DNA from 3 places in the Rhodococcus sp. NPDC058521 genome. Region 3 is predicted to be linked to each of the others. Evidence: predicted binding sites of a transcription regulator. Region 3 holds the regulator's gene; each other region holds the start of a gene.

Region 1 (10,732 bases), on a different contig from region 3:
CCCACCAACTGGACGAGCGCGAGGTCCTTGAGCGTGCCCACACCCAGCATCCACACCGCCACGACCATGAGCGCGATGACCGGCAGAACCGAGATGACCGTCGTGTTGATCGACCGCATCAACGTCTGGTTCACGGCGAGGTTCGCCTGCTCGGCGTACGTCCGTCTGTTCAGGTGCAAGATTCCTCGGGTATTCTCCTCGACTTTGTCGAACACCACGACCGAGTCGTACAGCGAGAAGCCCAGAATGGTCAGGAAACCGATCACCGTGGCCGGGGTGACCTCGAAACCGACGAGCGAGTACACGCCCGCAGTGACGATCATGTCGAAGAACAATGCGGTGATCGCGGCAATCGCCATGTCTCGTTCGAATCGGACTGCGATGTACACACTGACGATGACGAGGAAGACTACCAGTGCGATCAGCGCCTTCTTGGTCACCTGACCGCCCCAGGTCTCGCTGACATCGGCGACACTGATGGAGTTCTTGCTCGGCGTACCGTTGCTGTCCGTCGGTTGGAACTCGTCGAAGAGTGCATCCTGCAGCGCAACGATCTGCCCCGCATCGAGCGTCTCCGAGCGAATCTGCACGGTGGCGGAAGAACCACTACCCACCACCTGCACCGCTTCCGCCTCGATCCCGAGCGCGTCGGAGTAGACGGATTCGACCTGGGCCGTATCCACGTCTCCACCGGCCGGGAACTGGATACGTGATCCGCCCTCGAAGTCGATACCGAGGGTGAACCCCCGAATGACGATGCTCAGCAGCGCGATCAGAACGATCACACCGGTGAGGGTGTAGTAGAAGCGCCGGCGCCCCACCACCTGGAACGCACCCGTTCCCGTGTACAGACGTGAAAGCAGTCCGTGCGAGGGCATCGACTTCTGGTTGACACCGGAGTCGCTGAGACTCGACTTCACCTCGTACTCCGCTGTGCTGTTTGTCGGTTCACTCATGCTCGTGACTCCTTCGCCGACGCAGCGGCAACCTTGCGTTCCCTGGCAATCTGCTGCACCGCACCCAAACCGTTGACCCCGGGCTTGGACCAGAATGCCGATCTGGAAGCGAGGTGCACCAGCGGCCACGTCACCAGGAACACGACGACGACGTCGAGAATCGTCGTCAGACCCAGCGTGAACGCGAAGCCGCGAACCTGACCGACAGCCAGGACGTAGAGCACCGCGGCAGCAATGAAGCTGACGGCGTTACCCGACAGGATCGTCCGGCGGGCACGGGCCCAACCACGCGGAACGGCCGAGCGGAAACTGCGGCCTTCGCGCATCTCGTCCTTGATTCTCTCGAAGAACACGACGAACGAGTCCGCGGTCATACCGATACCGATGATCAGACCCGCGATTCCGGCGAGATCCAGGGTGAAGCTGATGTATCGACCCAGCAGAACCATGATCGCGTACACGGCGATACCCGAGAGCACCAACGACAGTGCAGTGAGTACACCGAGCATCCGGTAGTAGACCAGGCAGTAGATCAGCACGAGGATCAATCCGACGAGACCCGCGATGAGCCCCGCCTCGAGCGATGCGAGTCCCAGCGTCGCCGACACCGTCTCGGCCTCCGAGGACGCGAACGACAACGGCAGTGAGCCGTACTTCAGCGTGTTCGCCAGTTCCTTGGCCGTGTCGGCGTTGAAGGACCCGGTGATCGACGTCGAACTACCTGCGGGAGTTGCGCCCTGCACCTGCGGCGCACTCACGACCTTCGAGTCCAGGGTGAACGCGGCCTGCTTACCGATGTTCTCGCTGGTGAACTTCGCCCAAGTGTCCCCACCTGCCGAGTCGAAGTCGAGACTCACCTCGTGGCGAGACGACTGGCTGTTGTATCCGGACGACGCGTCCGCAATCTGCTGACCGTCGATGATCGAAGGACTGAGCAGATAGACCGCCTGCCCTTCCGTATCACACGCCACCAGAGGAAGTGCCGGGTCGTCGTTACCGCGTAGCGGGTCCGGAACCGAGCAGTCCATTGCGGCCATTGCCTGCTGCTGCACGGCCGGGTCGGTGCTCTGACGTAGCGCCCGGGCTTCTGCGATCTCGTCCGACGCATCGGCAGTCTCCCCGTCCGGCGTGACGGCGGAGTCCTCGTCGGGAGCTGGTTCGGGAACTTCGGGTGACGTCGGGTCCTGCGCCGGGAACGGGCTGTTCTGCGGCTGCGGTGCGGGCTGTTCACCCGGCGCGGCTGGTGCGGGAGTATCCGCGGCTCCCCCCGCCGGAGCTTGGCCAGGGGTCTGTCCGGGTGCGCCGCCGCCGACCGGCTGCGTGGTCACCACAGGCCGGATGTACAGCCGAGCGGTCTGCCCGAGCGAACGGGCCTGTGCACTGTCGTCGCCGGGAACCGTGATCACGAGGTTGTCGCCGTCGATGACCACCTCGGAACCGGACACACCGAGCCCGTTCACACGCGTCTCGATGATCTCTTGGGCCTGACGGAGGCTGTCTTGCGTCGGCGCGCTCCCGTCCGGGGTGCGCGCGGTCAGCGTGACACGCGTTCCACCTTGCAGGTCGATGCCGAGTTTCGGCGTCGGGGACTTGTCTCCAGTGAAGAACACCAGGGCATACAACGCCGCGACCAACACCGCGAAAACGGTGAGGTACCGGGCGGGATGCACCGATCCGGTGGAAGGTGCCACGATCTCTATGTCTCCTCGGTACTTACGGTTCGAAGGAATGCGTGCGTTTCGACCACACGACCTGTCGCACACTGCCTCCGCGTGGAGGCGATCATTCAGGGTGCATGCAGGACGTCGGGGTCAGTCCTTGGTCGGGCGTGAGTCCTCCGCACCGTATTCCACGGCGGAGGACCCGGACTCCTCGATGATCGACGTCTGGACGTCGTCTTCTTGGTCCTCGTCCACGATGCGCTCACGGACGACGGCTCGCGACCATGTCGTCACGACGCCCGGCGCAATCTCGAGATCCATGGTGGTCTCGGTCAGGCTCGCTACTGTCGCGTGCAGGCCCGCAGTGGTGAGGACCCGGTCTCCGACCTGCAACGAGTCCTGCAGAGCGGCGGCCTCGGCCATCGCCTTCTTCTGGCGGCGCATACCCAGGAACATCGGCACCAGCAGCGCCAGAATCAGCAGGGGAAAGAGAAAGTCCATCTGAAAGTCAACCTCGGGAGTGTCGCAGGGTTCGGCGGGACGCTGGTCCCGGATGGACCGACGCAGTACACCAGTGTGCCATTACTCAGAACAGAGGCGCCTGCGGCTCGTTCACACGCACCTCGATTCCGCTGGCGGTCGCGTCCGGAGGCGGAGCCAGACCGAGCTGCGACCAGGCCGCTGCGGTGGCCACTCGACCTCGCGGGGTGCGTGCAACCAGCCCGGCGCGAACCAGAAACGGCTCGCACACTTCTTCGACCGTCGACGGCTCCTCCCCGACGGCAACTGCCAACGTCGACACTCCGACCGGTCCTCCCCCGAAGCTACGAACGAGCGCGCTGAGCACAGCCCTGTCGAGGCGATCGAGACCCAATTCGTCCACGTCGTACACCCTGAGCGCGGCCCGCGCGATCTCGCGCGTGACCACGCCGTCCGCGCGTACTTCTGCGTAGTCGCGGACTCGGCGGAGCAACCGGTTCGCGATACGCGGGGTACCACGCGACCTACCGGCGATCTCGGCACCGGCTTCGTCGCCGAGGTCGACGCCGAGGATCCCAGCCGATCGCAGCAGGATCCGCTGGAGTTCCGCCGGCTCGTAGAAGTCCATATGTGCGGTGAAGCCGAATCGGTCGCGCAGCGGTCCTGTCAATGCACCGGAGCGGGTAGTGGCGCCGACAAGCGTGAACGGAGCGACTTCGAGAGGGATCGACGTCGCGCCCGGCCCCTTCCCCACGACCACGTCGACACGGAAGTCCTCCATTGCGAGATACAGCATTTCTTCGGCCGGTCGAGCGATCCGGTGAATCTCGTCGATGAAGAGGACGTCACCCTCCACCAGATTGCTGAGCATGGCCGCAAGGTCGCCTGCCCTCTCCAGGGCGGGTCCGGACGTCAGACGTAGCGACGTGCCGAGTTCACCGGCGATGATCATCGCCATGCTGGTCTTGCCGAGTCCGGGCGGTCCGGACAACAGAATGTGGTCGGGCGTGCCGCCGCGCTGTTTCGCGCCCGAGAGCACCAGTTGAAGCTGCTCACGCACCCGCGGCTGCCCGATGAAGTCGGTTATCGACTTCGGACGAAGGCTCGCTTCCACGTCTCCGTCGCCGGTGACCAAGTCCGGCGACACCTGCGATTCGCCGTCGAACGAGTCGTCGGAGCCGATCATCGCGAACTCCCGAGATACGAGAGTGCGGACCGCAGGGCGCCCGCCGTGTCGATGTCAGGTTCTGCTGCGAGAACTGCATCGGTCGCGGGGTCTGCCTGTTTCGGAGTGAATCCGAGACCGACGAGCGCCTCCACGATCTGATCCCGCATCGATCCGGGCGCGCCGCCGGGAACGGGTGTCGGACCGGCCGTCTGCGCCGCCGCATCGACCTTGTCTCGCAGTTCCACGACCATCCGCTCGGCGCCTCGTTTGCCGATCCCTGGCACGCGGGTCAGCGCGGAGACGTTGCCCTCCGCCAGCGCGGCTCGTAGCGCTTCGGGCTCGAGAACCGCAAGCGTTGCCATCGCGAGTCGGGGGCCGACCCCCGAGACCGTTTGCAGGAGGCCGAACAGGTCCCTGGATTCGGCATCCCCGAAGCCGTACAGCGTCATCGAATCCTCGCGAACGATCATCGCCGTCACGAGCCTGGCATCGGTTCCTCGCTTCAGCGAGCCGAGAGTCGACGGCGTCGCATTGATCCGGTACCCGACGCCGGCCGATTCGATGACCACGTGATCGAGGGCGATGTCGAGAACCTCGCCTCGTACGGACGCGATCATCGGGTACCTGCCTTCTTCGCTCGGGTGCCCGCCTGCGCCAAGCGGGCCTGATAACGGCGTTTCTGTTCTGCAGCCGCGGCTTCCGCGCGCTCCTTTCGTTCGATCATCGGCGCCCGCCAACAATGGCAGATCGCAAGAGCGAGAGCGTCGGCGGCATCTGCGGGCTTGGGCGCTTCCGCCAAAGCGAGAATTCGCGTCACCATCGCCGTGACCTGCGCCTTGTCAGCCGATCCGCTTCCTGTGACCGCGGCCTTGACCTCACTGGGCGTGTGAAACCGGACCGCGATGCCACGTCGAGCCGCCGCGAGTGCCACCACCCCGCCGGCTTGCGCCGTTCCCATCGCGGTGCGCACGTTGTGCTGGGAGAAGACTCGCTCGACCGCAACAACTTCGGGTCGATACCGGTCCAACCACGACTCCGCAGCCTCCGACACCTTCAACAGGCGCAAGGCGAGATCGAGGTCGGCGGGTGTGCGGACGACGTCTACCGCGACCGGCGAGACGGTTCGGCCGGTGCCTCCATCGACGACACCGAGACCGCATCTCGTCAGTCCGGGATCGACTCCCAACACCCGCACGTGAACCCCTCTCGATACCGAACAACTGTTCGACAGCCTAGCGGTGCGTGGCCCCGAAGCGGCGAATCGACACACCCCGAACGCAGGCGCGAGGGTGCACCGGAGCCGGTGCACCCTCGCGCGATTGACGCATCCTGCGTCGGAAGGTCGTGCGATACGTCAGTCTTCGTCCAACTCGGCGAGCACCTCGTCCGAGAGGTCGATGTTGGTGTAGACGTTCTGGACATCGTCCGAGTCCTCGAGGGCATCCACGAGCTTGAACACCTTGCGAGCACCGTCCGCATCGACCGGAACCTCCACGGAGGCACGGAAATCGGCGTCCGCCGAGTCGTAGTCGATGCCGGACTCCTGCAGCGCGGTACGCACGGCAACGAGATCACCCGGTTCGCTCACGATCTCGAAGGTCTCACCGAGATCGGAGACCTCCTCCGCTCCGGCGTCGAGTACCGCGCTCAGCACGTCGTCCTCCGACCGGTCACCCTTCTCTAGAGTGACGACGCCCTTGCGCGTGAACAGGTAGGAGACCGACCCCGGGTCGGCCATGTTGCCGCCGTTGCGGGTCATCGCGGTGCGAACCTCGCCGGCAGCACGGTTGCGGTTGTCGGTCAGGCACTCGATGAGAACCGCGACACCGTTGGGCCCGTAGCCCTCGTACATGATCGTCTGCCAATCGGCGCCACCGGCTTCCTCGCCTGCCCCACGCTTGCGAGCGCGCTCGATGTTGTCGTTGGGAACCGACGTCTTCTTCGCCTTCTGAATGGCGTCGTACAGAGTGGGATTGCCCGCCGGGTCGCCACCGCCGGTACGAGCCGCCACCTCGATGTTCTTGATCAGCTTCGCGAAGGCCTTGCCGCGCTTGGCATCGATCACGGCCTTCTTGTGCTTGGTGGTGGCCCATTTGGAGTGGCCGCTCATGCGTTTCAAGCCCCTTTCCCGCTGCATTCGGCACGCTGGTATGCGCATTGACAGCTTGGCTGATGTTACCCGCACCCGGGGGTGACGTGAACGGTACCGCCACCGACCGCGCCGACAATCGACTGGACCTTTGATCTATTGTTTGCATACAATACAAACATGTTGATGCGTGTGGATCACGGGTCGGGCACTCCGCTCGGCGAGCAGATCGCGGCCAACGTTCGCGCCGCGTTCCTGCGTGGCGAGGTCAAACCGGGTGATCGTCTGCCGTCGGCTCGCGCGCTCGCGGACTCGGTCGACGTCAACCTGCATACGGTCCTGCGCGCCTACGCCACGCTTCGCAACGAAGGACTGATCGAGCTGCGGCGCGGACGTGGCGCAATCGTTCGCCCCGACACGAGCCCATCGCACACCGCGGTCGAACAAGCAGCGAAGGACTACGTACGAGAGGCCAGATCGTGGGGCCTGAGCACACAGCAGATGCTTCATCTGGTCGAGGAGGCCGCGAAAAAATGACGTCCACAATCCGAACCACCGTCTCGCGGCGGAGAGGGCTGGCCGCGACAACGACGGTCTTGCCGCTACTCGTCCTGTTGGTCACCGCCGCGGCATGGGCAGGCGAACTACCGGACACCATCGCCGTGCACTGGTCGGGTTCGACCCCGGACCGATTCGGTAATCCGGTCACCTACTTCTGGTGCGCGCTCGGCATTGCAATCGCCGCCACCTGCGCTGCAACGGTGGTGACGATCCGAGGGACCGCCGACGATCGGCTGTGGTTGCCGGCGACAGCACTCGTGTCCTGGACAGCTGCGTCCACCTGGATCATGAGTGTGGCCCTCACGCGCCACGCCGGTAGCGCCGAGGACGCACGCATCGGTCCCTGGATCGTCGTTCCACTGCTCGGTATCGCGTGGGCACTGCTGGCATTCGCACTCGCCCCGGCATCACCGCATCCACCGGCAGGCAATCGACCGGTTCTCGACACCCCGCTCTCCCCTACCGAACGGGTGTCGTGGACCCAGCGCGTTCGTGGTCGCTGGGCACTGGTGCTCGCGACCGTGATGGCGACCGCAGCACTCGCCTCATTCCTGCTGGGACAGTGGTGGATCGCGCTGCTGTTCGCGTTGCTCGTCGTGGTGGCGGGTGCCTTCGCTTCGGTCACGGTGCAGGTCGACCAGCGCGGCGTGAGCCTGTCGTCATGGGGTCTTCGCTGGAAGCGGGTTCCACTCGACACGATCGAATCGGCGACCGTGACCAGGATCGTTCCCGTTCAGTGGGGCGGATCGGGATACCGCTTCACACCACGCGGTACCGCGGTCGTCGTACGAGGTGGTGAGGGAATCGTTCTCGAGAAGAAGAACGGTCGCCCCTTCGCCATCACTGTCGATTCGGCGAACGACGGTGCAGCGCTAATCAACTCGCTCGTCGCCGCCACCTGATCGAGGTGCGACCGTCAGGCCCGTCCCCGCACGACGTCGACGAAGAGATCGTGCACGCGCCGATCCCCCGTCACCTCGGGGTGGAACGACGTCGCCATCAACGAACCGTGACGAACCGCGACGATGCGGTCTGCGGCCTGCCCCTCGCTGTGGGGAACACGCGCAAGCACCTCCACACCCTCACCCACTCGCTCCACCCACGGCGCGCGAATGAACACGGCCCGGACAGGGTCGCCGTCGATTCCGGTGAACTCCAGATCGGATTCGAACGAATCGACCTGGCGACCGAACGCATTGCGACGCACCGTCATGTCGATGGCGTTCAGATGCTTCGCGTCCGGTCGGGTATCGAGCACCTCGCTTGCAAGCAGAATCATTCCCGCACACGAGCCGTATGCCGGAAGGCCGTCGGACAGGCGCTGACGAAGCGGTTCCAACAGTTCGAAGATCTCGAGCAGTTTGCTCATCGTGGTCGACTCGCCACCGGGTATGACGATTCCGTCCACCTTGTCGAGTTCTTCCGGTCGGCGCACACCCATCGCATCGGCACCCGAATCGTTCAGTGCAGCAATGTGTTCACGCACGTCGCCCTGCAGCGCGAGGACTCCGACGAGCGGTCGCGTCATGCGAAGATTCCTGTCTCTGTACCGACCTTTGCGGACTCGCGCGGGGTCCGGGTCAGGCCTTCCTGAACGACTGCGGCAACCAGGTTGCCCGACCGGTCGAAGATTCTCCCCTGTGCCAGTGCCCGGCCCAATCCGGCCGAAGGCGAAGTCTGGTCGTAGAGCAGCCATTCGTCCGCACGGAACGGTCGCAGGAACCACATGGCGTGGTCCAGAGAAGCAGTCTGTGTGACGACACCCCGGTGCGGGACCTTCGCAGCGCCGATCAACGTCATGTCGCTCATGTAGGCCAGCGTGCAGATGTGGAACACCTGATCGTCCGGAAGCAGATTCCGGTAACGGAACCACACCTGCTGCCGCGCTGCGATTCCGGGAATCTTCCGAGTGTCGTCGTCAGGGACGATCCGGACGTCCCATTCCTTCCACTCCTCGTAGAACTTCGCCGACGCGACTTCCTTCGAGTCGGCCGTGTCCGGTAGGTCGCCCGGCACCGGCACGGTCGGCATCGCGTCCTGATGCTCGATTCCCTCGTCTGCACGGTGGAACGAGGCCGACATCGTGAAGATCGCCTCACCGTCCTGGATACCGGTCACCCGCCGCGTGACGAAGGACCGACCATCCCGGATTCGGTCGACGAGGAACACCGTCGGCTCTTTCGGATTTCCCGGCCGGAGAAAGTATCCGTGCAGCGAGTGCACTCGGAACTCCTCGTCGACGGTGCGCACAGCGGAGACCAGCGACTGGCCGGCGACCTGCCCACCGAACGTCCGCTGCAGGATCGTCGGGTGAACCGCACCCCTGAAGATGTCTCTCTCCAACGGTTCCAGTTCGAGAATGTCCTCGATACGCGCCATCCGGGCCTCCTAGGTGTCAGCTCAGGTTATCGGTTGGCGAACGGTGACCCGCGCCTCACTCTCCCCGTAGGTGCCTCGTGAGCCCTTCCTGCACGACGGCAGCGACCAGATTCCCCTGCCGATCGAAGATCCGGCCCTGAGTGAACGCACGACCGAGGCCGGCGGAAGGGGACGCCTGGTCGTACAACAACCATTCGTCGGCACGGAACGGACGTAGAAACCAGAGCGCATGATCGAGGGACGCGCTCTGCAGAGGATCGTCGCGATGAATGGTTCTGGCGGATCCCAGCAGCGTCATGTCGCTCATGTAGGCGAGCGCACAGACGTGAAAGAGCGGATCGTCGGGCAGTCTCCTACTCGAACGGAACCAGACCTGTTGTTGCGCAACGATACCCGGACGACGATCAACCTGCTTGTCTCCGACCAGACGCAGATCCCAGTCGGACCATTCACGGGCCAGCCAGGCCGTCTCCTCGTCGTCCGAATCCCGAGCGTGCGGGAGCGATTCCGGGTCCGGAACCCTGGGCATCGCGTCCTGATGCTCGATCCCCTCGTCGTTCACATGGAACGACGCGGACATCGTGAAGATCGATCGGCCGTCCTGAACTGCGCTGACGCGCCTCGTCACGAACGAGCGCCCGTCACGTACCCGATCGACGAGGTACACGATCGGCTGCGTCGGATCACCGGGTCGCAGAAAATATCCGTGGAGCGAGTGGACCGAGAACTGCGGGTCCACCGTTCGCACGGCCGAGACCAATGCCTGGCCGGCGACCTGACCGCCGAAAGTGCGTGGCAGCGACGTCTCCGACGTGATTCCTCGGTAGATGTCCCTCTCGAGACGCTCCAGTTCGAGGATCTCTTCGATCGATGCCATGACATGCCCCTCTCGGCAGATTCAGACGGAAGCGGCTCGAGCCGTGCACATGGCGGTGAGCGTAGTCGAGGAGGTCCGTGGTGGTGTCACCAGTAGGCTTCATCCGATGTTGACCTTGTCGCGTCGCCTGATCCGGATCGTCGCGATTGCAATCGCCGTCATCGTCGTGCTTTCCAGTGGCTGGGTGCACTGGAAGAGCGCATCCCACATCACGCCGGACGCAACCCGACAATGGGTGATCGTCCTCGGCGATCGTGTGCGCGACGGCAAGCCGTCGGTCTATCTGCAGGAGCGACTCGAGACCACGTTGACGATCCTGCGAGAGAACCGGGCCCAGCGAGTGCTCCTGTCGGGCCACGCGGCCTCGAAGAAGGGCGACGAGGTATCCGCAATGCGTAACTACCTGGTCGAACGCGGAGTCGACGCCGGGGTGATCACCGACGACCGTTTCGGAGTGACGACGTACCAGACCTGCGCTCGCGCGAACGCTGTCTTCGAGGTAGACGGAGCCATCCTCGTGACACAGGACTTCCATCTGCGTCGCGCGGTCGCGCTGTGCCG
Region 2 (10,732 bases), on a different contig from region 3:
GACGAACTCGCGAAAGAAGCACAGTCGCAGCGCGGTTCGACAGGGGACGACACCAGAGACGCAGTGTTCGCACTCGAAGCAGAGCGTCGGGCCGGCGAATTCAGAGCCCTCGTGGAAGCCGAGGCACTTCGTCGAGTGGCCCGCATACGGGGTGCGAAGAAGGTCGCCAAGAGCGCGGTGCGCGAGAGCACGGAGGATCGGGCTTTTCTATCGGCGAACCAGCGGGATCTGGCCGAGATGCGGAGGCTCGTCTACCCACTCGCACGGACACTTGCCACGCGAGTTTCGGCACGCCGACGCAAAGCCACTCGCGGCCGAATCGACATGCGCCGTACCGTTCGCAAGTCGATGGGCACCGGCGGCATTCCGATGCGACCGGTCCTCCAGGCACGCCGCCATGGGCGTCCCGACCTGATCATCCTCGCGGACATGTCCGGCTCCGTTGCCGGGTTCGCGGAGTTCACACTGATGCTCGTGCAAGCGATGCAGGACCAGTTCACGAAGGTGCGCAGTTTCGGCTTCGTGGACTCGTGCGACGAGATCACGCATATTTTTCGCCCCGGGGAGCCGCCGACAGCGGGCTTCGCCGACAGGGTCGTGGCCGAGACCGACGTCGCGCGCTTCGGTGGCAGCAATTACGGAACTGCGTTCGCCGCGTTCGGAGCGCAGTATCTCGACGCCATCGGTCCCAGAAGTTCGGTGTTGATACTCGGTGACGCCCGAACGAACTACGCAGATCCCAATGTCGCAGTACTGCAAGCCATGCGGGCGCGCGCCAAGAACATCTTCTGGCTCAATCCCGAGCCGGCGCGGTCGTGGTCGTCGGGCGACTCCGCAGCACACACCTACGCCGAGGTCGTGTCCATGTACGAGACGGGGACCGTCCGCCAACTTGCCGATGTCGTCGGCCGGTTGCTACCCACCTGATCCGCGCTACCGTCGATTACATGTACAGCACCGAGATAGAGGTTCGCACGGGCAACGTGGCGGTGGTGCACGATCTCACCACCGACATCGAGAAGTTCCTCGGGGATGCCGGTGCGGGGAACGGGCTGCTCCATGTATGGGTGCCGCATGCCACTGCCGGTCTCGCAGTCATCGAGACGGGGGCGGGCAGCGACGAGGACCTTCTCGCTGCGGTCGACGATCTACTACCGCGCGACGGCAGATGGCGACACCAACACGGTACCCCTGGACACGGGCGCGACCACGTTGTCCCGGCTTTCGCTCCGCCTTACGCCACGATTCCCGTCCTGGACGGCACAGCTGCCACGGGAGTCTGGCAGTCCGTCTGTCTCGTGGACACGAACGTGGACAACCCTGTCCGCAACGTCAGGTTCAGCTTCCTCCCTGGCTGAACGTGGCCTTCCCGGTCGCGAGGAAGCCGGTCAGTCGTCACCGTGTTCGTCGTAATGATCGCCGTGCGCTGCGTGTCGATGACCGTCGTGAATGTAGTCCACGTGATCCCCGTGCTGAACCGCCTCATGGCCACAGTCCGAGCCGTGGACGTGCGTGTGATCTTCGTGCGTGCGATGTTCGGCAGTGGTCATGATTCGTCCCTCCGACGAGCAGTCGACCGACTGGAGCCGGCCGGAAGGGCCCCGCTCATCTCCTGGTTCGAGGGTAGATCCCGAGATCATTCCGAGGCTAGTACTCGGAGCATTCGAAACCTCGACTCGAACCATTGACTCGAACTGGTGTTCGACCTAAAGTGGGTGCATGGGGTCGGGGGACGTTTTCTCGGGGGTGGAGTCATCGTCGGATGATGCGTGGCGGTTGGCGGATCGGGTGTTGTGTGATGCGGTGCTCGAGGTGTCGTCGCAGATCGCGGTGTTGGAGGCGCGGCGGGTGCGGTTGGTGGCCGAGGTCGATGCCCGCTGCCGGATGGACGTGCTGGGGTATCGGAATACGAAGATGTGGTTGGGGCACACCACATTGCTCGAGGTCGGTGCCGCAGGCAGGTTGATCGCGTTGGGTGCGGTGTTGGGGAAGTACCCGTCGGTGGGTGCCGCGTTGGATGCGGGTGAGGTGTCGATCGCGGTGGCGGGGCTGATCGTCGGGTTCTGCGAGAACCCGCCGGCAGGAATGCCCGCCGATGCCTTACCGGCGTGTGTGGACGCACTGTTGGTGGCGGGACGGGGACCGTTGGCGACCGCACCTGGGGTGCGGGCGGTGATCGCGAAACTGGAACGCATCTTCGAATCCGACACCCCACCACCGGCCGAGGACACCGACCGTAACGAATTTCATGCCTGCCGGACGTTGAACGGTCGGGTGGCGGTGAAGGCCGATTTGGATGCGGTATCCGGGGAAATGCTGTTGTCCGCGTTGTCCGGGCTCTGCGCGCCGCGCCCCGCCACCGACGGCACCAAGGATTCGCGTTCTCCGGCCAAGCGGCGGGCGGATGGGTTCACCGAACTGCTCCGCCGCTATTTGGCTGCCGGGGCCGGCCCGTCCGAGGGTGGTGTGAAGCCGCACCTGTCGGTGATGGTGAAGGCGGCCGATCTTGCCTCGCATCCGAAACCCGCTCCTGATTCCTCGGCCGCCGACTCGCATCGGGATCTGCTGTCCGATCCGGAACATGATCATGTGGGGTGGGCGTCGTGGATGGGTCCGTTGACGATCTCCACCACCCGCATGCTCGCCTGTGATTGTCTGCTCTCGGCGGTGGTCGTCGACCCGGACGGTGCCCCATTGGATGTGGGGGCCACGGTCCGCACGGTGACCGCGAAACAACGCCGCGCACTCGCGGTGCGTGATGGTGGGTGTGCGTTCCCGAACTGTGGGGCACCGGTGTCGTGGTGCGAAGGTCATCACATCGTGCACTGGGCCGATCACGGACCCACCAACCTGAACAATCTGGTGTTGCTGTGCAGGTTTCATCACCGCCTGATCCATCACTCCCAGTGGGAAGTGATCATGGGCGACGATCGGTATCCGTGGTTCCTGCCCCCACCACTTCCGGGTGAGCGACCGGTGTTGCCGTCGAACCGCCGCACCGGACACGAGCACACCAGGGCCGGACCCGACGCCGCCTGACCCACACCACCGACCAGCGCCGCCCACCAACCACCACCAGGCGGCGCCAAACGGCATGGGAATCAGGAGTATTCCCCGATCTCCTCGGCGAAGGCTAGACCGACGCGCGGGGCCGAACCCAGACCCGGTGTGCCACGGCGAGCAGCACCAGCCACGCGACACCGACGACGAGTGCTACCCGGGTGTCGGACACGAAGGCGAGCACTCCGATCACGAAGCCCAGGAAGACGATCGCCGCGATCTGTGCATACGGCCAGAACGGGACGGGGAAGGCGAGCTCGGTCGATTCCTGTTCACTCATGCGCCGCCGCGCCTGGAACTGGGACAGGAGGATCATGATCCATACGAAGATCGTCGCGAAGGTAGCGATCGACGCGATCACCAGAAAGACCTTGTCGGGGATCAGGTAGTTGAGCAGCACACCGACGAGCAGGGCTCCCGCCATGATCACCACGGTCATCCACGGAACTCCGTTGCGGGAGACCCGCTGCATCACTGCGGGAGCCTGACCGGCGCAAGACATTCCGTACATCATTCGGCCGGCACCGAATATGTCGCTGTTGATTGCGGACAGGGCGGCGGTAATGACCACGATATTGAGGACCGTCGCGGCAGAACCGATTCCGAGACCGTCGAAGATCTGGACGAACGGACTTTCGTCCGAGCCGATCTCCTGCCACGGATTTATCGCCATGATGACGGCGAGGGTGAGCACGTAGAACAAAATGATTCGCACCGGAACGGTATTCACGGCCCGAGGAATTGTCCGAGCAGGGTCTTCTGCTTCGCCCGCGGTGATTCCGATGATCTCGGTTCCACCGAAGGAAAACATGACAATGGCGAAACATGCTATGAATCCGCCGATTCCGGTCGCAAAGAACCCGCCGTCCGTCCACAGATTGGACACACCGACTTCCGTGTCGTGAATCCCGAATCCGAAGACGATAATTGCGGCACCGCCCACGATCATCGCGATGATCGCTGTGATTTTCACCAGCGTGAACCAGAATTCGAGTTCGCCGAAGGTCTTCACGCCGAGGAGGTTCACCGCACCGATGAAGAAGACGATCGCGAGCACCCAGATCCAGCGCGGCACGTCGGGGAACCAGAAGCCCATGTACACGCCGAACGCGGTGACGTCGGCGAGGCACACGATCACCATCTCGAACGTGTACGTCCACCCTGTGGTGAACCCCGCCAAAGAGCCGAGATGTCTTGTCGCATACTCACCGAACGATCCGGAGACCGGGCTCGCGACCGCCATTTCTCCCAGCGCACGAAGCACGATGTACACGGCCGCGCCGCCGATCAGATATGCGAGAAGTACCGAGGGCCCGGCACGGTCGATCGCTTCTGCCGAACCGTAGAAAAGCCCTGTGCCGATGGCGGACCCGAGTGCAATGAATCGAATGTGCCGAGCCGTCAGGCCACGCCGAAGTCCAGCCGATTCACCCTCGACCGAGGGGCCGGCGTCAATGTTGTCCATGTATCTGTGACCGAGTCAGTGAGCTGCTTTGAATGCCTCTTCGATCTCGGCGGGAATGCGGCCACGCGAGGACACCTCATAGCCGTTTGCGGCAGCCCAGTGACGGATCGCCTTGGTCTGTTCGCTGCTGCGGCGCGGGGATGAGGTCGACGAACCGGCCGTCCGCTTCTTGCCGCTTGCAACCTTCGCCGCATGCTCGATGTAGTAGCCCAGCTTGCGGTGGAATTCCTGCGCGTTCTTGTCGTTCAGATCGATTTCATATTCGGTTCCATTGACGGCGAAAACAATGTGTTCGCCTTCTCCGGACTCGATGGGCGTGTCGTCGAGATCATCCACCAGTTCAACAATTACTTTTCTTGCCACGAATCAATCCAATCGTCGGTGAAAACTCGATGACAAGATTACGTCGAGTTGTAGCAATTCCGCAAAGTCGGCGATGCCATTCACCGCACCCGACCTACAAAAACCGGACCGTCCGGTTTGTCACGATTCGGCGCGAAACACTCATGCGCGTACGTCGACCTTGGCATAGTGAGCGGTGTCCATCAGGCAAAACAGTGGGGTAGGCCATGGTCTCACGCGTTCTTCGTCCGTTACTCGTGCTTGCTGTGAGCGTCACGCTCGGTGCGGCTTTTGCCGGCGCCGGGACGGCGGCCGCCCAAGATCCACACACGGCGCCCGCATCGGTGCTCGGATTGCCGACGCCGGACCCGGACCCGTTCTACGCGCCGCCACCCGACCTCGCGGAGCGAGCGCCGGGGGATGTGCTGAACATTCGACAGATGCCCCCGAACCTGTACTTCCCGGGCAGCGCGGTATGGGAAGTCCTGTTCCGGTCGACGGATTCGCGTGGGCTGCCGATCGCTGCCAACACCACGTACTTGTTGCCACCGAACCATCAGCCGGACGGCCCTTTGGCGTCCTATCAGCACATCATCAATTCACTCGGACACAAGTGCAAGATCGCGACCGAGCTCTACACCAGCGACCCCTTCACGCAGATTCGTGAGGCCCCCGGTCTCAACATCGCGCTTGCCCGAGGATGGGCGGTTGCACTCCCGGATCATCTCGGTCCACGAATGGCGTACGGGGCGGCGAAGCTCGGCGGTCAGATCACCCTGGACGGAATTCGTGCCGTGAAGAAGGTTCCCGAGCTGGGTGTCACGAACAGCCAGGTGGCCTTGGGTGGCTACTCCGGCGGCGGCATGGCCACCGCCTGGGCGGCCGCTCTGGCCCCGAAATATGCACCGGAACTCGACATCGTGGGTGCTGCCCACGGCGGCACTCCGATGAACCTGACCACGATGGCCGAGGCCCTCGGCGTCAATCCGCACCCGGCATTCGGCCTCGCGATGGCTGCCGCGATCGGCCTCGAACGCGAATATCCCGATCGCATCCACCTGAGCAGCCAGTTGAACAATCAGGGCCGATGGCTACGCGGATTGATCAACAACGGGTGCACGAACGAGATCATGTTCTGGGGAGTCGGCAAGAATGCAGCCGAACTCACCGACAACCCGAACTTCATGGACGACCCCGACGCCTGGAAGGTGCTCGAGGAGAACAGCCTCGAGCTGTATCCGGGTGTCCCCGAGACACCGATATTCGAATGGCACAGCCCCACCGACGTCTTGATCCCGGTCGACGCGATCGACAGAACCACCGCACGCTATTGCGAGGCCGGCACGTACGTGAAGACGACGCTCACCCCGAGTCCGGACCACCTCTCGGCGGCCGCCCTGGGGCTGGTGCCCGCTTTGGACTGGATGGACGCTCGATTCCGGGGCGAGCCGCTACCTGCCACCTGCTGATATCGTCAGTTTCGACCGAGCAAGGGAATCCGGTGCGAACCCGGAACTGACGCGCAACGGTGATGGGCCCAAGCCCGAGTCCGAATACTTGCCGGGTCGTGCCTACACGCGGCCCGAACCACCTCGAGCTCCGCGAACGAGCCCAGAGCAGAAGGGCGCCCTTCTCGTGCGCACATCACATCTCCGGCGGGGCGCCGCACACGCGACGGCACTCCTGTTCGGAGCATCGCTTCTGGCGGGTTGCGGAACGTCACCCGAACCTGAATCCGGCTCGTCCAGCCTTTCCGAACAGCCGGGCGACACGGTATATCCACTGACCATCGACAACTGCGGCGAATCCGTCACGTTCGACGGGCCACCGCAGCGCGCGGCCTCGCTCTACCAGAGTTCCACCGAGATTCTTCTGTCCCTCGGACTTGCCGACCGCATGGTGGGCACGTCCACCTGGTTCGATCCGGTTCTGCCCGAGCTCGCAGCCGCCAACGAGCGTGTACCGCGACTTGCCGACAACGACCCTTCTCTCGAAACGGTCCTGGATACCGAACCCGACCTGGTCACCTCTGCAAGCGCACATACGTTCACGAGTGGCGTGGTGGCCGAACGCTCCCGGTTCGAACAACTCGGCGTCCATACGTACCAATCGCCGTCGGTGTGCACCGGCGCGACTGTCGAGGGCGACACGGTCACACGAAGCGAGAAACTCACCATCGAGACTCTCTATCGGGAGATCCGCGAGCTGGCCGCGATCTTCGATGTCCAGGAACGCGGCGCAGAACTGGTGGAACAACTTCGGGCACGAGTGGACGCGGCGAAGAATGCGTTGGCGGGCGACACCCCGTCCCCGAGCGTCGCCTTCTGGTTCTCCGGGATCGACCAGCCGTTCATGGCAGGCTGCTGTTCCGCGCCCGGACTGCTTGCATCCGAAGTGGGTGCCACCAACGTTTTCGAGGATTCGAGCGAGGATTGGCCCGAGATCGGTTGGGAGACGGTGGCGGACCGCGACCCCGAAGTACTGGTTCTCGGCGACCTCAGCCGCACTCGAGTGGAGGGTGACTCGCTCGACACCAAAATCGCCTTCCTCGAGTCCAATCCGGTGACCCGGGAGATGTCCGCAGTACCGGACCGGCGTTACGTGATTCTGACCGGTTCCGAACTCGATCCCGGGATACGCGAGGTAGCTGCCATCGAGAAGCTGTCGGCCGGGCTGCAGGGATCACCCTCCTGATCCCTGCAGAACCCGTCTCAGCCCACCGAGCCGGCAATCTGCCGCGTGCTCGCGTTGAGCCGGTTCCACGCGTTGATCGCGGCGATCTGAACGAGTAGCGCGGACAGTTGTTGTTCGTCGTAGACGTCGGCGGCGTCGCTCCACACGTCGTCGGGGACCGGTTCGGCGCGATCGCTCAGCCGGGTCACACACTCGGTGAGTGCGAGCGCAGCGCGCTCGGCGTCGTCGAAGTAGGGCGCCTCGCGCCAGGCCGATACCGCGAAGAGTCGCTCGTTGGTCTCGCCGGCCTGCTGCGCTTCCTTTGCGTGCATGTCGACACACACTCCGCATCCGTTGATCTGGCTCGCGCGCAGGTGGATCAGATGCACCGTCCGTTCCGGTAGATCGACGTCGCCGGTGGACGTGCTCAACGCGTAGAGCGCCTTCATCGCTTTGGGGAGAACCATCACCGGGTTCTTCATTCGTGCCTGCATCGCCGTCTCCTTCGTGTGTGGTTTTCGTTCGCCACACCTATGACGGAGCGGCCCACAACTTCGTGACAGCCGAAAGACCCGCAAGAAAGCCCTTGACATTGGATACTGCTACTATCCATACTTTGGATAGTAGCAGTATCCAACTCCGAAGGAGGGTAGATGCAACGACATACGCATTCACACGACGGCCAACTCGTCGTCTTTCTCATCGGGATGACGGTGAACCGCTGGTGGAGGCCTGATCTCTGGCTCCCCGCGCTGGTGGCGATGCCTCGCATGCTCCGTGAGCTGTCCCGGGAACCGGAGTACGGATTCCTCGGATACCGGATGACTTTCACGGGACTTCATCCCACCGTCATCCAGTACTGGAATTCGCTCGACAAGCTCTACGCCTACGCGAGCGACCGCACCGCCGAGCATCGCCCGGCGTGGGCGGCATTCAATCGACGCGCCGCTAAAACACCTGGTGCGGTGGGTGTCTGGCACGAAACCTACGTCGTCGACCGCGCGGAATCGGTGTATGTGGACACCCCCGAGATCGGGCTGGCCCGGTTCACGACCCGGGTACCTGTGTCCAAGGGAACGAACCACGCCAGGGCGCGTATCGAGCGCTCCGAACTACGAACGGAGAACTGACATGGAACCGCTGATCGCCCTGATTCTGGTCACGCTGGCGGTGGCCGCACTCGGCACGCTCGGTATCGATCGCTTCAAATCGTGGCCTGTCGCCCTTCGCGGCGGATTGGCCGCGATGTTCACCCTGACCGGCGTGGTGCACTTCGTCGGAATGCGTGAGGAGCTGATTGCGATGGTGCCACCCGCGCTTCCCAACCCAGGCCTTCTGGTCACGATCACAGGAATCCTGGAACTCGCGGGGGCGGTGGGCCTGCTGATCCACCGCACGGCACCGTTGGCCGCAGGCTGCCTGTGCGTCATGTTGTTGGTCATGTTTCCGGCGAACGTGTTCAAGGCACTCGACGGCCCCGTCGGGTTCTTCGACTCGCTGGTTCCGCGCACGATCATGCAGGTGATATTCGTGGGCGCGACCGTCGCCGTCGCACTCAGCCGAAGGGGAAGACCCAGCGGCGCAGAGCAAGAAAGCGCACTCCGCCCACAGCTCCACTGACCGCGATGACCAGAGCAGCCTGCACGATACCCGCGACCGCAGGAAAAGCCATCCCGACCAGCGCGAGGGTGGCGGTACTCGAAGCCATTCCGAGCAACGCGATACCGCCGCCCTCGCCTTGAGCCGTCAACCAGTGCACACGGCCGGCCGCATGGAAGGTCGTTCGTCTGTGCAACTCGTTCGCCAAGACGGTGCTGAGGAGTGCTCCGATCACGTTCGCCACCAACACGCCCTCGGAGCGAAGCAGCAGGAACACCACGCCGTACAGCACGTTGCTCGCCCCACCCACGAGCACGAAACGGACGAACTGATCGATCGCACGCTCGCCGTGCAGGTCCACTGCCCAGGCACGACGAGGGAGAGTGGTGTTGCCGAGAGTGGCCGTCACCTGCGTCTCCTTGCTTCGATTCCGCTCACCCCTCAGGAGCGGAACTGCGGATTCCGGTAATCTAACACGATCGGAATCAACAGTTCCGGTTACCGGCTACGATGTGACGATGCCGACACCACCCCTGCGCCGCGACGCCCAGGAGAACCTCCAACGCATCCTCGCGTCGGCGCGGATCGTCTTCGCCGAACGCGGTGTCGAGGCAAAACTCGCGGACGTCGCCAAACATGCAGGTGTGGGCGTCGGCACGGTCTACCGAAGGTTCGCGAGCAAAGACGAACTGATCCAAGCGCTCTTTCAAACCCGCGTGGACGAACTCGGTGCAGTCGCGACACGGGCAGAAGAGTTCGACGAACCCTGGGACGGCCTCGAGTACTTTCTCGAACAGAGCTGCCGAATGATGAACGCCGACCAGGGCCTCCGCGACCTCGTGATGAACGGCCGAATCAGCCGGGAGGCCATGCGGCAATCCCGCGAACACTACGTACGACGGCTCGAGGCGTTGATAGAACGAGCACAGAAGAACGGTTCCCTTCGAGCCGATTTCGAACCAGGCGATGTTCCGGCCATCATGTTCATGCTGCAGTCCACCAACGACTTCGCCGGCTCCCAGTCCCCAGGGCTGTGGCGCCGGATGCTGAGGATCATCCTCGACGGATTGCGATCGGAGCGCACCGAACCCAGCGCCCTTCCCGTCGCCGCACTCACCGCGACAGAACTCGGCAGCGCACTGCGCGCCCGACACTGCACACCGACGGAACCAGGCTGACTCCCGGATCCGTTGCCGGAACGTGATGTTCGAACGGCTAACGCCGACAGTGACGGGCACGACAAATGGGCATGAGTAAACCGAGCAGGTCGATTGCCAAACTGACAGCGGTCATGGCCATTGCACTCATTTCCGCCGCGTGCGCCGGCAACGAGGTTACCGGCGCGACCGAGTCGAGTCCGCCCGCCACATCGGCGCCCGCAGCCGAGAACCGGACTGCCCCTGCGATGCCGACCGCAGACACCCCAGCCACCGAAACCTCGGCCGGCAATCCCCCGGTCGGCAGCACTCCGGTCCTGGTGCCCCCATCCGCGGAGAACCCGGCCGCCCAGCCGGCAGACCCACCCAACCGTGACGACGCCACGGTCGACGCCCGCCACTATCAGCAAGGCTCGAACTACTACTTCCAGTCGCC
Region 3 (10,732 bases):
CTGCATGGACAGCTTCGCCAGATCACCCGTGGACTAGGCTGGGAGGTGGGTGACACCCCCGCCACCGAAGCAGCGATTCACCAGTCACTGCTGGCCGGACTGCTGTCACACATCGGACTCCGCGAAGGCGAGAAGCGCGAGTTCCTGGGAGCCCGCGGTACACACTTCGCGATCTTCCCCGGTTCCACGCTCTTCAAGAAGCCTCCACGCTGGGTCATGGCGGCCGAACTTGTCGAGACATCGCGGTTGTGGGCCCGCATGACCGCACGCATCGAACCCGAATGGGCCGAAAAGTTGGCCCCGGGACTGGTCAAACGCACGTACTCCGAACCGCACTGGTCGACGAAGAGGGCGGCAGCCGTCGCGTACGAGAGGGTCACCCTCTACGGCCTGCCACTCGTCGCCAAACGCCCGGTCACCTACTCCAGCATCGACCCGGAGGTCTCCCGGGACCTCTTCATCCGGCACGCCCTCGTACAGGGCGAATGGCAGACGAACCACAAGTTCTTCCACGCCAACCGCGCACTCCTCGACGATGTGGAGGAACTCGAGAACCGCGCGCGAAGACGAGACATCCTGGTCGACGACGACACACTCTTCGACTTCTACGACAGCCGAATCGGGCCGGAAGCGGTATCCGCGAGGCACTTCGACTCGTGGTGGAAGAAGACCCGTCGAACCACACCGGACCTGCTCGACTTCACGCCCGACACCGTGGTCAACGCCGACGCGGCGACTGTCCTCGACGGCCAGTACCCGGACGCGTGGCGACAAGGCGAGATTCAGTTCCCCCTGATCTACCAGTTCGAGCCGGGCACCGAAGAGGACGGCGTGACCGCGCGCATTCCGGTTGCCCTGCTTGCGGGCATCCGTCCTGCCGGATTCGACTGGCTCGTCCCCGGAATGCGTGAAGACCTTGTCACGGCACTCATCAAAACCCTCCCGAAAACGCTTCGACGCCAGGTGGTTCCCGCACCCGATTACGCAGTCGCCGCGCTGTCCGCCGTGAAGCCGCGCTCGGAACCTCTCACCATCGCAATTGCCAGGGAACTGTCTCGTCTCGGTTCGTGCCGCATCACACCCGAGGACTTCGACCCCAGTGCGCTCCCCGATCACCTCCGAATGACCTTCGCCGCGGTCGACGAGGACGGCCGGGTCCTGGAACGCAGCAAGAGCCTCACCGGGTTACGGAACTCCCTCGCTCCCCGCGTGCGGGACGAGGTCGCCAAGACGGCAACAAGTTCCGAACGCCCACCGGCACTGGCCTGGACACCCGCAACCCTCGGCACACTGCCTGCCACGGTTACTCGCGAAGTCGCCGGGCAGAAGGTAGTCGGCTATCCCGCGCTCGTTCGAGAGAACGACGGAGTGGCGGTGCGAGTTCTGAGTACTGCAACGGAGCAGAAGGCGGCCAACCGGGCGGGCCTTCGAGAACTGTTGCTCGGCACGGTTCCCACTCGAACGAAAACGGTCGTGGCGGCCGTGAGCAACGCTCAGCGTCTCACCCTCGGACAGAACCCCGACGGGAGTCTCGACGCTCTCGTGGCGGATTGCCGAAACGCAGCTGCCAACGCACTGATCGATTCGTGGAAGGAACCGGTCAGAAGCCCCGAAGAATTCGACGCACTGGTCAAGACAGCCCGCGACACCCTGCCGCGCAACGCCTCGATCCTGCTACGACTCACCATCCCGGCCCTCGACAACGCGCACCGACTCGAGACAGTCCTCGCCCGCTCCCGCGGTGAAGCAGCCGAGGATGTTCGGGAACAGCTCGACACGCTTCTGTTCCCCGGCTTCGTGACCGAACTCGGCGTTGCCGGCGTGCGTGAACTTCCGCGCTACCTGGCGGCCGCAACGCTCCGACTCGAATCCTTGCCGGCGAGCGCCGACCGCGACCGCAAGGGAATGGACGTCCTCGATCGGGTCTATGCCGCTTACGAAAGAATGCTCGCGTCGATCCCGCCGGAGCGCCATCACGGTGCAGACGTCAACGCCGTGCACTGGATGATCGAAGAACTTCGAGTGAGTCTGTTCGCCCAATCGTTGGGCACGCCTGTGGCAGTGTCGGAGAAACGGATCCTCAAGATGATGGATGCCGTTGTGCGCGCCCGGTGAGGCACTGGCAATTCCGGAGAACGACGCTCAAGAATTTCGGCTCGTGCCCTCGGCTTCGGCCTTGGCTGCCTGATGTTCGCGGAGTTCCTTGATCTCGCGTGCGAAGTCGTCTGCCGAACTGAATGATCGATACACCGAGGCAAAGCGCAGGTACGCCACCTCGTCGAGGTCGCGCAGTGGACCGAGGATGGCGAGCCCGACCTCGTTACTGGGAATCTCGGCGGAACCAGACGCACGGACCGCGTCCTCCACCTGTTGCGCAAGCAGATTCAGGGCATCGTTGTCGACCTGACGGCCCTGGCAGGCACGGCGAACTCCGCGCACCACCTTCTCGCGACTGAACGGCTCGGTAACCCCACTGCGCTTGACCACGGACAGAATGGCCGTCTCGACGGTCGTGAACCTACGGCCACATTCCGGGCACGAACGACGCCTACGAATCGCCTGGCCTTCGTCTGCCTCACGCGAATCGACCACACGTGAATCAGGGTGCCGGCAGAAAGGGCAATGCATGGCGGTTCCTTCGTCGTAGCCGACGCGACCGCGACTTTCCGCAACGAATGCACGATGCCGACGCGACCACGCAAGGTGGTGTGACTGACAGCATTCGAGAATACTCGTTCGACTCACGACCTCACGCATGCAGCACCGAACGGGCCGTCAGCCCCGCAACGCAGGGACCACGAGACTCTGCCCCGCATGAACCGAGGAATTGGTGAGTGCATTCAGATCCATGATCCGGTCCACGATCTGCTGGGCCGGCACCTCGGGTGCGATTCGCTCGGCAACCTCGGTGAGAGACTCCCCCGCTCCCACCTGGACGACCTCGGTCGCTTCGGCGAGTGCAGCATCACCGGTGGCGGTGACCACGTACGCGACGGCACCGAAGCCGAGTAAAATCCCGGCCGTGACGAGCACAGTCGCGAGCATCGTGCGCCAACCAACGTCGATATCGACCGCACGATGATCTGCCTGCGAGACCCGCACGTGGTCCGCCATGTATCGCACCGCGCCCGAGTCCGGCCTGCGCTGGCCCCGCCGGCGATCCGCGATCCGTGGCTCACGAACCACATCCGGTCCGCGACCGTGCGCAGCGCGCCCCAAGTCGGTCTCTGCGTAATCCACCGCGCGCCTGCTGAGAACTGCGCTGCTCATCTGGTACCTCCGGTAGTCGATCACCCTGTTCGATCAGACGTTCGAAAGAACGTATGTTCGATTTCTACCACGGCGGTCCGACAATGTCGCCATTTCGAGCGACACGAATCGAACAAATGTTTGATAACGGCTGGAGAAGTCGCTAGATTCGTGGCAGAACGCACAGCATGCGCCGCTCGACGCCCACCACCCACCACCCACCACCCAGCACCCACGACCCCGCACCCACGGAGGCACGCAGCATGAAGGACGACAGCTCGCCCGAAGACTCGAACGCCGCAGGTTCGGCCGCAGGGTCGAGCGCGGAGCCGGCCCCGAATCCCGCCGAGCTCACCGACCGTCAGCGCCGTGTTCTCGAGGTCATTCGCGCGTCTGTCACCGAACGCGGGTATCCCCCGAGCATCCGCGAGATCGGCGACGCAGTCGGACTCACCTCCACGTCGTCGGTCGCACACCAGATGCGCACGCTCGAACGCAAGGGGTTCTTGCGGCGTGATCCCAATCGTCCCCGAGCGGTCGATGTCCGCGGGCTCGACGAGGTCGCAGCGGACGTGGCAGCCGGTGCTCAGCCACCTCGCCCCACCCTCGTCGCGCAGGCAACACCCGAGGGTGTCGACGCAGAAGTACTGCCCGAGCCCACGTTCGTTCCGGTACTGGGCCGGATCGCTGCCGGCGGACCGATCCTCGCGGAGGAGGCCGTGGAGGACGTGTTCCCACTTCCGCGCGAATTGGTCGGTCAGGGTTCGTTGTTCCTACTGAAGGTCGTCGGCGAATCGATGGTGGACGCCGCGATCTGCGACGGCGACTACGTCGCCGTTCGTCAGCAGAACGTCGCGGACAACGGCGACATCGTCGCCGCGATGATCGACGGTGAAGCGACGGTGAAGACTTTCAAGCGAAAGAACGACCAAGTGTGGCTGATGCCGCACAACAAGTTGTTCGACCCGATTCCCGGTAACGACGCAGTGATCCTCGGCAAGGTGGTCACCGTCGTACGCAAGGTCTGAATCACACATCGTGAAGGGCCGTCCGATCGGACGGCCCTTCACAATTTCCGGTCCGCAGATCAGAGATTCAGCCCACGGCCGATGATCTCCTTCATGATCTCCGTCGTGCCGCCGTAGATCGTCTGCACGCGGGAGTCCATGTATGCCTTCGCGATTGGGTACTCCTTCATGTAGCCGTACCCGCCGTGCAGCTGTAGGCATCGGTCGATCAGCCGCACCTGCGCCTCGGTGGTCCACCACTTCGCCATCGCAGCTTCCTGGACGGTGAGCTTCTCGGCGTTGAGCTGTTCGATGAACTTGTCCACCAGAACCCGGGCTGCGGTCGTCTCGGTGGCGAGTTCGGCCAGGACGAAGCGGGTGTTCTGGAAGCTTCCGATCGATTTGCCGAACGCCTTTCGATCGCGGCAGTACTGGATCGTCATGTCCAGGGACGCCTCCATGGCCGCGACGGCAACGACAGCGATCGACAACCGCTCCTGCGGCAAGTTCTTCATCAGGTAGAGGAAGCCCATACCTTCTTCGCCGAGGAGGTTTGCACCGGGAACCCGCACATCGGTGAAGGAGAGTTCGGCAGTGTCCTGCGCCTTCATGCCGATCTTGTCGAGATTGCGACCGCGCTCGAATCCCTCCATCCCACGCTCGAGGACGAAGAGGCTGAACCCTTGTGCACCCTTGTCGGGGTCGGTGCAGGCGACCACGATCACGATGTCCGCGTTGATGCCGTTGGTGATGAACGTCTTGGACCCGTTGAGGATCCAGTCCTCGCCATCGCGCACCGCCCGCGTCTTGATGCCCTGCAGGTCACTACCCGTGCCGGGCTCCGTCATGGCGATCGCACTGATCAACTCACCCGATGCGAAACCGGGCAACCAGCGCTGCTTCTGTTCCTCGTTGGCGAGATCGAGCAGATACGGGGCAACGACGTCGTTGTGGAGAGTGAATCCGATTCCACTGAACCCGCCCCGCGTGGTCTCCTCGGTGACGATCGCGTTGTACCGGAAGTCCCGGACTCCCCCGCCGCCGTATGCCTCCGGCACGGCGGTTCCGAGGTAGCCCTGCTTTCCCGCTTCGATCCACACACTGCGGTCGACGATGTTCTGTTCTTCCCACTGCGCATGGAAGGGCTCGACATGTTGGGTCAAGAACTTCCGGTACGACTCGCGGAAAAGTTCGTGCTCCGGCTCGAACAGGGTGCGATCCACGTCGGCTCCTCGTTGGGTTGGTTGTCGTGCAATGCCGCAGCCACGCAGCACTCACCTCGACCGTATGCCCGGTCACACTTCGGTGGGGAGGACCGAGGTGATCACGAATCGTGACCGGTGGACGAGCGCCCGACCGCGGCCAGTCTTCGCATGACGGGGTACGCCACCAGAATCCCCACCGAGCCCCAAGCGATGCCACCCAGTTCGACCGATCCGATCTTCAGAGACAGATCTCCGATTCCGGCAACCAACGCGGCTGCGACCACCGACAGGTTCACCGGGTCGGTGAAATCGACCTTCGCCTCCACCCAGATGCGCACACCGAGGACGCCGATGAGTCCATACAGAACCAGAGTCGCGCCACCGATCACCCCGTCCGGCACGGTGAATACGAGTGCGCCGAACTTCGGCGAGAACGCGAGGACTGCGGCGGTGGCGGCCGCAACCCAGTAGGCCGCCGTCGAATACACCCGGGTAGCCGCCATGACCCCGATGTTCTCCGCGTAGGTCGTGGTGCCCGAACCGCCACCGAGCCCGGCAAAAGTGGTTGCGAGGCCGTCCGCCAGCAGCGCGTCGCCGGCCACGTCGTCGAGGTTGCGTCCCGTCATTGCGGATACTGCCTTGACGTGTCCGACGTTCTCCGCGACCAGGACGATCACCACCGGCAGTGTCAACGCCATCACCGACCACTCGAACGTCGGCGCCCTGAAGTCGGGCAACCCAACCCACGCGGCCGCGCGCAATGCACTCGATCGCTCTTCCGCGACTCCACCGACAAGCGCGGCGAACACCCATCCGATGACCACGCCCACCAGAATTCCCAACCGGCCGAGCAGACCCGGCCCGACGACCGTCACCACGAGGATCGCGAGGAGAGTCACTGCGGCGATCAGCGGTTGAGTCTCGAACGAGTCGACTGCCGTGGGTGCGAGATTCAGACCGATGAGCATGACGACGGCGCCCGTGACAACGGGCGGCATGACGATGTCGATGAGTTTCGGTCCGACGACCTTCACGATCACGCCCACGAGGGCGAGAAGGACGCCCGCCGCCATCACGCCGCCGAGTTGCGCGGCGGGACCCGAGCCTTGAGCCGCCGAAAGCGGAGCGATGAACGCGAACGACGAACCCAGATAGCTCGGAATCCGCCCTCTGGTGATCACCAGGAACAGCGCGGTTCCGATGCCCGAGAACAGCAGCGTGGTCGTCACCGGGAAGCCGGTGATGGTCGGCACCAGCAATGTCGCCCCGAACATCGCAATGACGTGCTGCATCCCGATCCCGACAGTTCGGGGCCAACTCAGCCGCTCGTCCGGGGCCACCACCTCACCTGCGGTGATGCGCTTCCCGTCACCGTGAACTCGCCACGTGAACGGACCGGCCGTAGACATCTCTGTTTGTTGGACTGCCGGGGTCTCTGGTTCTGCCACAGCCGAAATAGTAAGCGCGTCCTGCAGAATTACGTTCCGCTCAGGGCCTCGAGTGCCGCCGATCGAGCGCCATCGGGTCCGTCTGCGGAAAGTGCGGCCTCGGCGGCCCGCTCGCACGCAGCCTTGGTCGTGGCGGAGAGTTTCGCACCCACACGTGAGACGGCCGCGGCCGCACACGACAGCGAGGTGACCCCCATTCCGGCGAGAACGCACGCCAGCAACGGGTCTGCGGCCGCTTCACCGCACACGCCGACGGGCTTGCTGGACCGTTCACCCGCATCCGCGGCCGTTGCGACGAGGGTGAGCACTGCGGGCTGCCAGGGATCGGTCAGTGCTGCCAATTCCGAGGACATGCGGTCCACGGCCATCGTGTACTGGGTGAGATCGTTTGTTCCGATCGAGAGAAAATCGACGTGACGCAACAGTCGGTCGGCATGCAACGCTGCGGCCGGTACCTCGATCATCGCGCCCGGCACCAGATCACGCGCCCGGACCAGGTCTGCGAACGAGGCAGCCTCCGCGACCGTGGCCACCATCGGCGCCATCACGGAGGGGCGGTTGCCTGTCCGGTCGGCAGCAAGCGCGATCGCATCGAGTTGACGCTCGAGGATGCCCGGTTCCTGCGCGGCAATGCGGATGCCGCGCACACCGAGAGCTGGGTTCGCTTCCGACCGGTGGTCGACGAATCGCAATGGTTTGTCCGATCCCGCGTCGAGTGTGCGAATCACGACCTTGTGGCGCGCGAATGCCTCGAGCACCTCGCCGTAGATCTCAGCTTGCTCCTCGACGGTCGGTTCGGTGTCTCGGTCGAGAAAGCACAACTCGGTACGGAAGAGTCCGATTCCTTCGGCTGCGGTTTCGGCGGCGGCACGCGCACCGGCGCCGTCCTGAACGTTGGCCAGTACCGAGATCGGGGCACCATCGCTCGTACGCCCGGGGCCTGCCCACGCCGCCACTCGCGCCGCCTCATCGGTGGCTGCCTGCACTGCGCTGCGTGCCTCGTCGGGGTCCGGGTCGACGACCAGCGTTCCGGCGGCCCCGTCGAGCAGTACGAGTTGGTCGGACCGAACCTGGTCCAGGTCACGCGCAGCGACCACGCAGGGAATCCCCAACTGTCTCGCGATGATCGCGGTGTGACTCGTCGGCCCGCCGAGGACGGTGACGATTCCGACGATGCGGGTGGGATCCAGACCGGCGGTGTCCGCAGGTGCGAGGTCCTCGGCGCACAGCACGGAGGGATGTGACGGAGCCGGAACACCGGGCTCGGACAGACCGGCGAACTCGGCCACGACACGGTCTCGCACGTCACGCAGATCGGTCACGCGTTCGGCCATCAAGCCCCCCATCTGTGTGAACAAGGTGGTGAACTGTTCGGTTGCGCCGACAGCTGCCTCGATCGCAGGCGCCCCGGCTCCGATCAACTTGTCCACCGCGCCGAGCCAACCCCGGTCCTCGGCGAGTGCTGCGTTGGCGCTCAGCACCTCCGCGGCTACACCGCCGGCAACGGCGCCTCGTTCCTTCAATCGCGCTGCCACCACGGCAGCCGCTTCTCGGAACCGAGATTTCTCGGCATCGCGCTCCGTCTCCGCGATCCTCGGCCCGCGCCCGTCCACTTCCGGTCGCGGCGATGCCCATATCGCAGGGGCGTAGGCGACGCCGGGCACCGCTGGTGTGCCGTCCACGGCAACGACTCGGGTCATGGGTCCTCCTGAACTGGCTTTTCGCTACTACGGACTGCGGTGTCCGAATCGAACGACTGTGATGTAGATTACGCATCCGTATTGACATGTCAACACATTCGGGCGTAAAACAACATAAGCCAACATTTTCTGTGATCGGGCACACAGCCCCCGCTCGCTGCGAAAACGAAGCCGGAGAACCGTGTACCAAGAAGAACGCCAACAGTCGGTGGCCACGCTCATCACCCAGCGTGGTCGCGTCTCCGTCATGGATTTGGCGGACCGCTTCGGCGTCACCACGGAAACCGTGCGACGCGACCTGGCGGTACTCGAGCGACTCGGCCACATACGACGGGTTCACGGTGGCGCGGTGCCCACCGGCTCGGTGACCGTCGGCGAACCCGGCCTCACCGAGCGAGACGGCACGCGCGCCGAACAGAAGGATCGAATCGCACGGGCGGCCGTCGCTTTCCTCCCCCCGCCCGGAGGGAGCGTGCTGTTCGATGCCGGCACCACCACCTCGCGCATGATCACCGAACTTCCGGCATCACCGAATCTCACCGCCGTGACCAACTCCGTTCCGATAGCCGCCCGACTTGCCGCATCGAGCACGATCGACCTCCAACTCCTGGGTGGACGGGTCCGTGGCGTGACGCAGGCAGCCGTCGGCGCCGAGCCGTTGCGCGTGCTCGGCACCGTGCGGGTGGACGTTGCGTTCGTGGGGACCAACGCACTCACCGTGGCGCACGGGCTCTCCACCCCGGACCCCGACGAGGCAGCAGTGAAGCGAGCCATGGTCGAGGCGGCCAGAACCGTTGTGGTCACCGCGGATTCGTCGAAGATCGGCCGCGAACATCTGATCAGCTTCGCGCCCATCGGCGCAGTCGATGTTCTGGTGACCGACTCGGACATCGAACGCGCAGACAGAACCGAACTGGAACGACAGGGAATCGAGGTGGTGATCGCGTGATCGTCACGGTGACGGCGAACCCCAGCATCGATCGGACGGTCACTCTCGACGACCGTTTGCAGCGCGGAACGGTCCTGCGCGCCGCAGGGTCCTCGAACGATCCCGGCGGCAAAGGTGTGAACGTCTCGCGCGCGCTCGCCGCGGCGAATCGCGACACGATCGCACTCCTTCCTGGTAATCCCGACGACCCGCTGCTGACTGCCATGACAACTGCGGGAATCACGTACCGCGCTGTGCCCACCTCCGGCCGTGCACGAACCAACATCACAGTCACCGAGCCGGATGGAACCACGACCAAGATCAACGAGCCCGGTCCGGCGACTCCGGAGTCCACCCTGCGTGCCATGGAGGCGGACATCGTCGCTCTCGCACAGAACGCACAGTGGGTCGTCCTCTCCGGATCGCTGCCGCCGCTCGTGCCGGCAAGCTGGTATGCCGACGTTGTCGTCACTTTGCGATCCGCACTCACCGGCACGCAGTGCAAGGTTGCCGTCGACACGTCCGACGCACCGCTCGCCGCCCTCGCAGGACGTTTCCCCGAGTCGGCGCCGGACCTGATCAAACCGAACGGTGAAGAGCTCGCCCACATCGCCGGAATCGCACCGCACCTCCTCGAATCCGATGCACTGGCAGGTGACACGACTGCCACCGTCGACGCCGCCCGTCAGCTTCTGGCCGACGGAGTGGGCGCCGTCCTCGCAACTCTGGGAGCTGCCGGCGCGGTGCTCGTCACCCCTGCGGGAGCATGGCGGGCGACCGCGCCACGGATCGTCGCGCGCAGCACGGTGGGCGCTGGGGATTCCTCTCTCGCCGGCTATCTCGCGGCGCAACTCGACGGCGCAGACCCCGCTACGTGCCTGTGCACCGCCGTTGCCTACGGCAGCGCCGCGGCCTCGCTACCGGGGACCTCGGCACCGAGCCCCGAACAGGTCGATGTCGACTCCGTCGTCGTCACCGAACTCGCACCCGCAACCGACCTCGCCTGACCTCCTGCCCGAGCGCGAAGGAATCATCATGTCCCCTACGGTCTCCGACCACGATCCGGCTGTCATCACCGATGAGCTGATCTCTCTCGACACGGACCTCGGATCCTCGAAGGACGAGGTCGTCAAGGCACTCTCCGCCCGCCTCGCCGAGAAGGGCCGAGCGACCGACGCCGCCGAACTCGAAGAGG

What was found. Region 3 encodes LexA, which represses DNA repair genes until DNA is damaged. Its sites were predicted from a motif close to CGAACANNTGTTCG; they were not measured.
Region 1: the regulator LexA is predicted to act here: its motif matches at 5,479-5,492, upstream of ruvC (crossover junction endodeoxyribonuclease RuvC).
Region 2: the regulator LexA is predicted to act here: its motif matches at 1,691-1,704, upstream of ACFWO3_RS05595 (DUF222 domain-containing protein).

What each region holds. Positions count from the first base shown of each region.
Region 1 covers NZ_JBHXNL010000004.1:339,925-350,656, forward strand. Annotated here, with positions in the region: gene secF (protein translocase subunit SecF) at 1-956, opposite strand, end outside; gene secD (protein translocase subunit SecD) at 953-2,647, opposite strand; gene yajC (preprotein translocase subunit YajC) at 2,768-3,118, opposite strand; gene ruvB (Holliday junction branch migration DNA helicase RuvB) at 3,204-4,283, opposite strand; gene ruvA (Holliday junction branch migration protein RuvA) at 4,280-4,882, opposite strand; gene ruvC (crossover junction endodeoxyribonuclease RuvC) at 4,879-5,460, opposite strand; gene ACFWO3_RS09665 (YebC/PmpR family DNA-binding transcriptional regulator) at 5,620-6,375, opposite strand; gene ACFWO3_RS09670 (GntR family transcriptional regulator) at 6,535-6,891, shown strand; gene ACFWO3_RS09675 (DUF1648 domain-containing protein) at 6,888-7,817, shown strand; gene pdxT (pyridoxal 5'-phosphate synthase glutaminase subunit PdxT) at 7,832-8,443, opposite strand; gene ACFWO3_RS09685 (acyl-CoA thioesterase) at 8,440-9,294, opposite strand; gene ACFWO3_RS09690 (acyl-CoA thioesterase) at 9,350-10,171, opposite strand; gene ACFWO3_RS09695 (vancomycin high temperature exclusion protein) at 10,278-10,732, shown strand, end outside.
Region 2 covers NZ_JBHXNL010000002.1:287,641-298,372, forward strand. Annotated here, with positions in the region: gene ACFWO3_RS05580 (VWA domain-containing protein) at 1-927, shown strand, start outside; gene ACFWO3_RS05585 (YjbQ family protein) at 948-1,358, shown strand; gene ACFWO3_RS05590 (zinc transporter permease) at 1,389-1,550, opposite strand; gene ACFWO3_RS05595 (DUF222 domain-containing protein) at 1,720-3,039, shown strand; gene ACFWO3_RS05600 (amino acid permease) at 3,134-4,525, opposite strand; gene ACFWO3_RS05605 (Lsr2 family protein) at 4,541-4,888, opposite strand; gene ACFWO3_RS05610 (lipase family protein) at 5,095-6,336, shown strand; cobalamin riboswitch at 6,326-6,447, shown strand; gene ACFWO3_RS05615 (ABC transporter substrate-binding protein) at 6,503-7,561, shown strand; gene ACFWO3_RS05620 (carboxymuconolactone decarboxylase family protein) at 7,579-8,034, opposite strand; gene ACFWO3_RS05625 (DUF4188 domain-containing protein) at 8,194-8,670, shown strand; gene ACFWO3_RS05630 (DoxX family protein) at 8,672-9,160, shown strand; gene ACFWO3_RS05635 (GtrA family protein) at 9,096-9,548, opposite strand; gene ACFWO3_RS05640 (TetR/AcrR family transcriptional regulator) at 9,658-10,317, shown strand; gene ACFWO3_RS05645 (hypothetical protein) at 10,431-10,732, shown strand, end outside.
Region 3 covers NZ_JBHXNL010000018.1:24,340-35,071, reverse strand. Annotated here, with positions in the region: gene hrpA (ATP-dependent RNA helicase HrpA) at 1-2,115, shown strand, start outside; gene nrdR (transcriptional regulator NrdR) at 2,143-2,628, opposite strand; gene ACFWO3_RS20615 (LysM peptidoglycan-binding domain-containing protein) at 2,776-3,270, opposite strand; gene lexA (transcriptional repressor LexA) at 3,513-4,277, shown strand; gene ACFWO3_RS20605 (acyl-CoA dehydrogenase family protein) at 4,337-5,479, opposite strand; gene ACFWO3_RS20600 (uracil-xanthine permease family protein) at 5,581-6,870, opposite strand; gene ptsP (phosphoenolpyruvate--protein phosphotransferase) at 6,939-8,609, opposite strand; gene ACFWO3_RS20590 (DeoR/GlpR family DNA-binding transcription regulator) at 8,791-9,558, shown strand; gene ACFWO3_RS20585 (1-phosphofructokinase family hexose kinase) at 9,555-10,544, shown strand; gene ACFWO3_RS20580 (fructose-specific PTS transporter subunit EIIC) at 10,573-10,732, shown strand, end outside.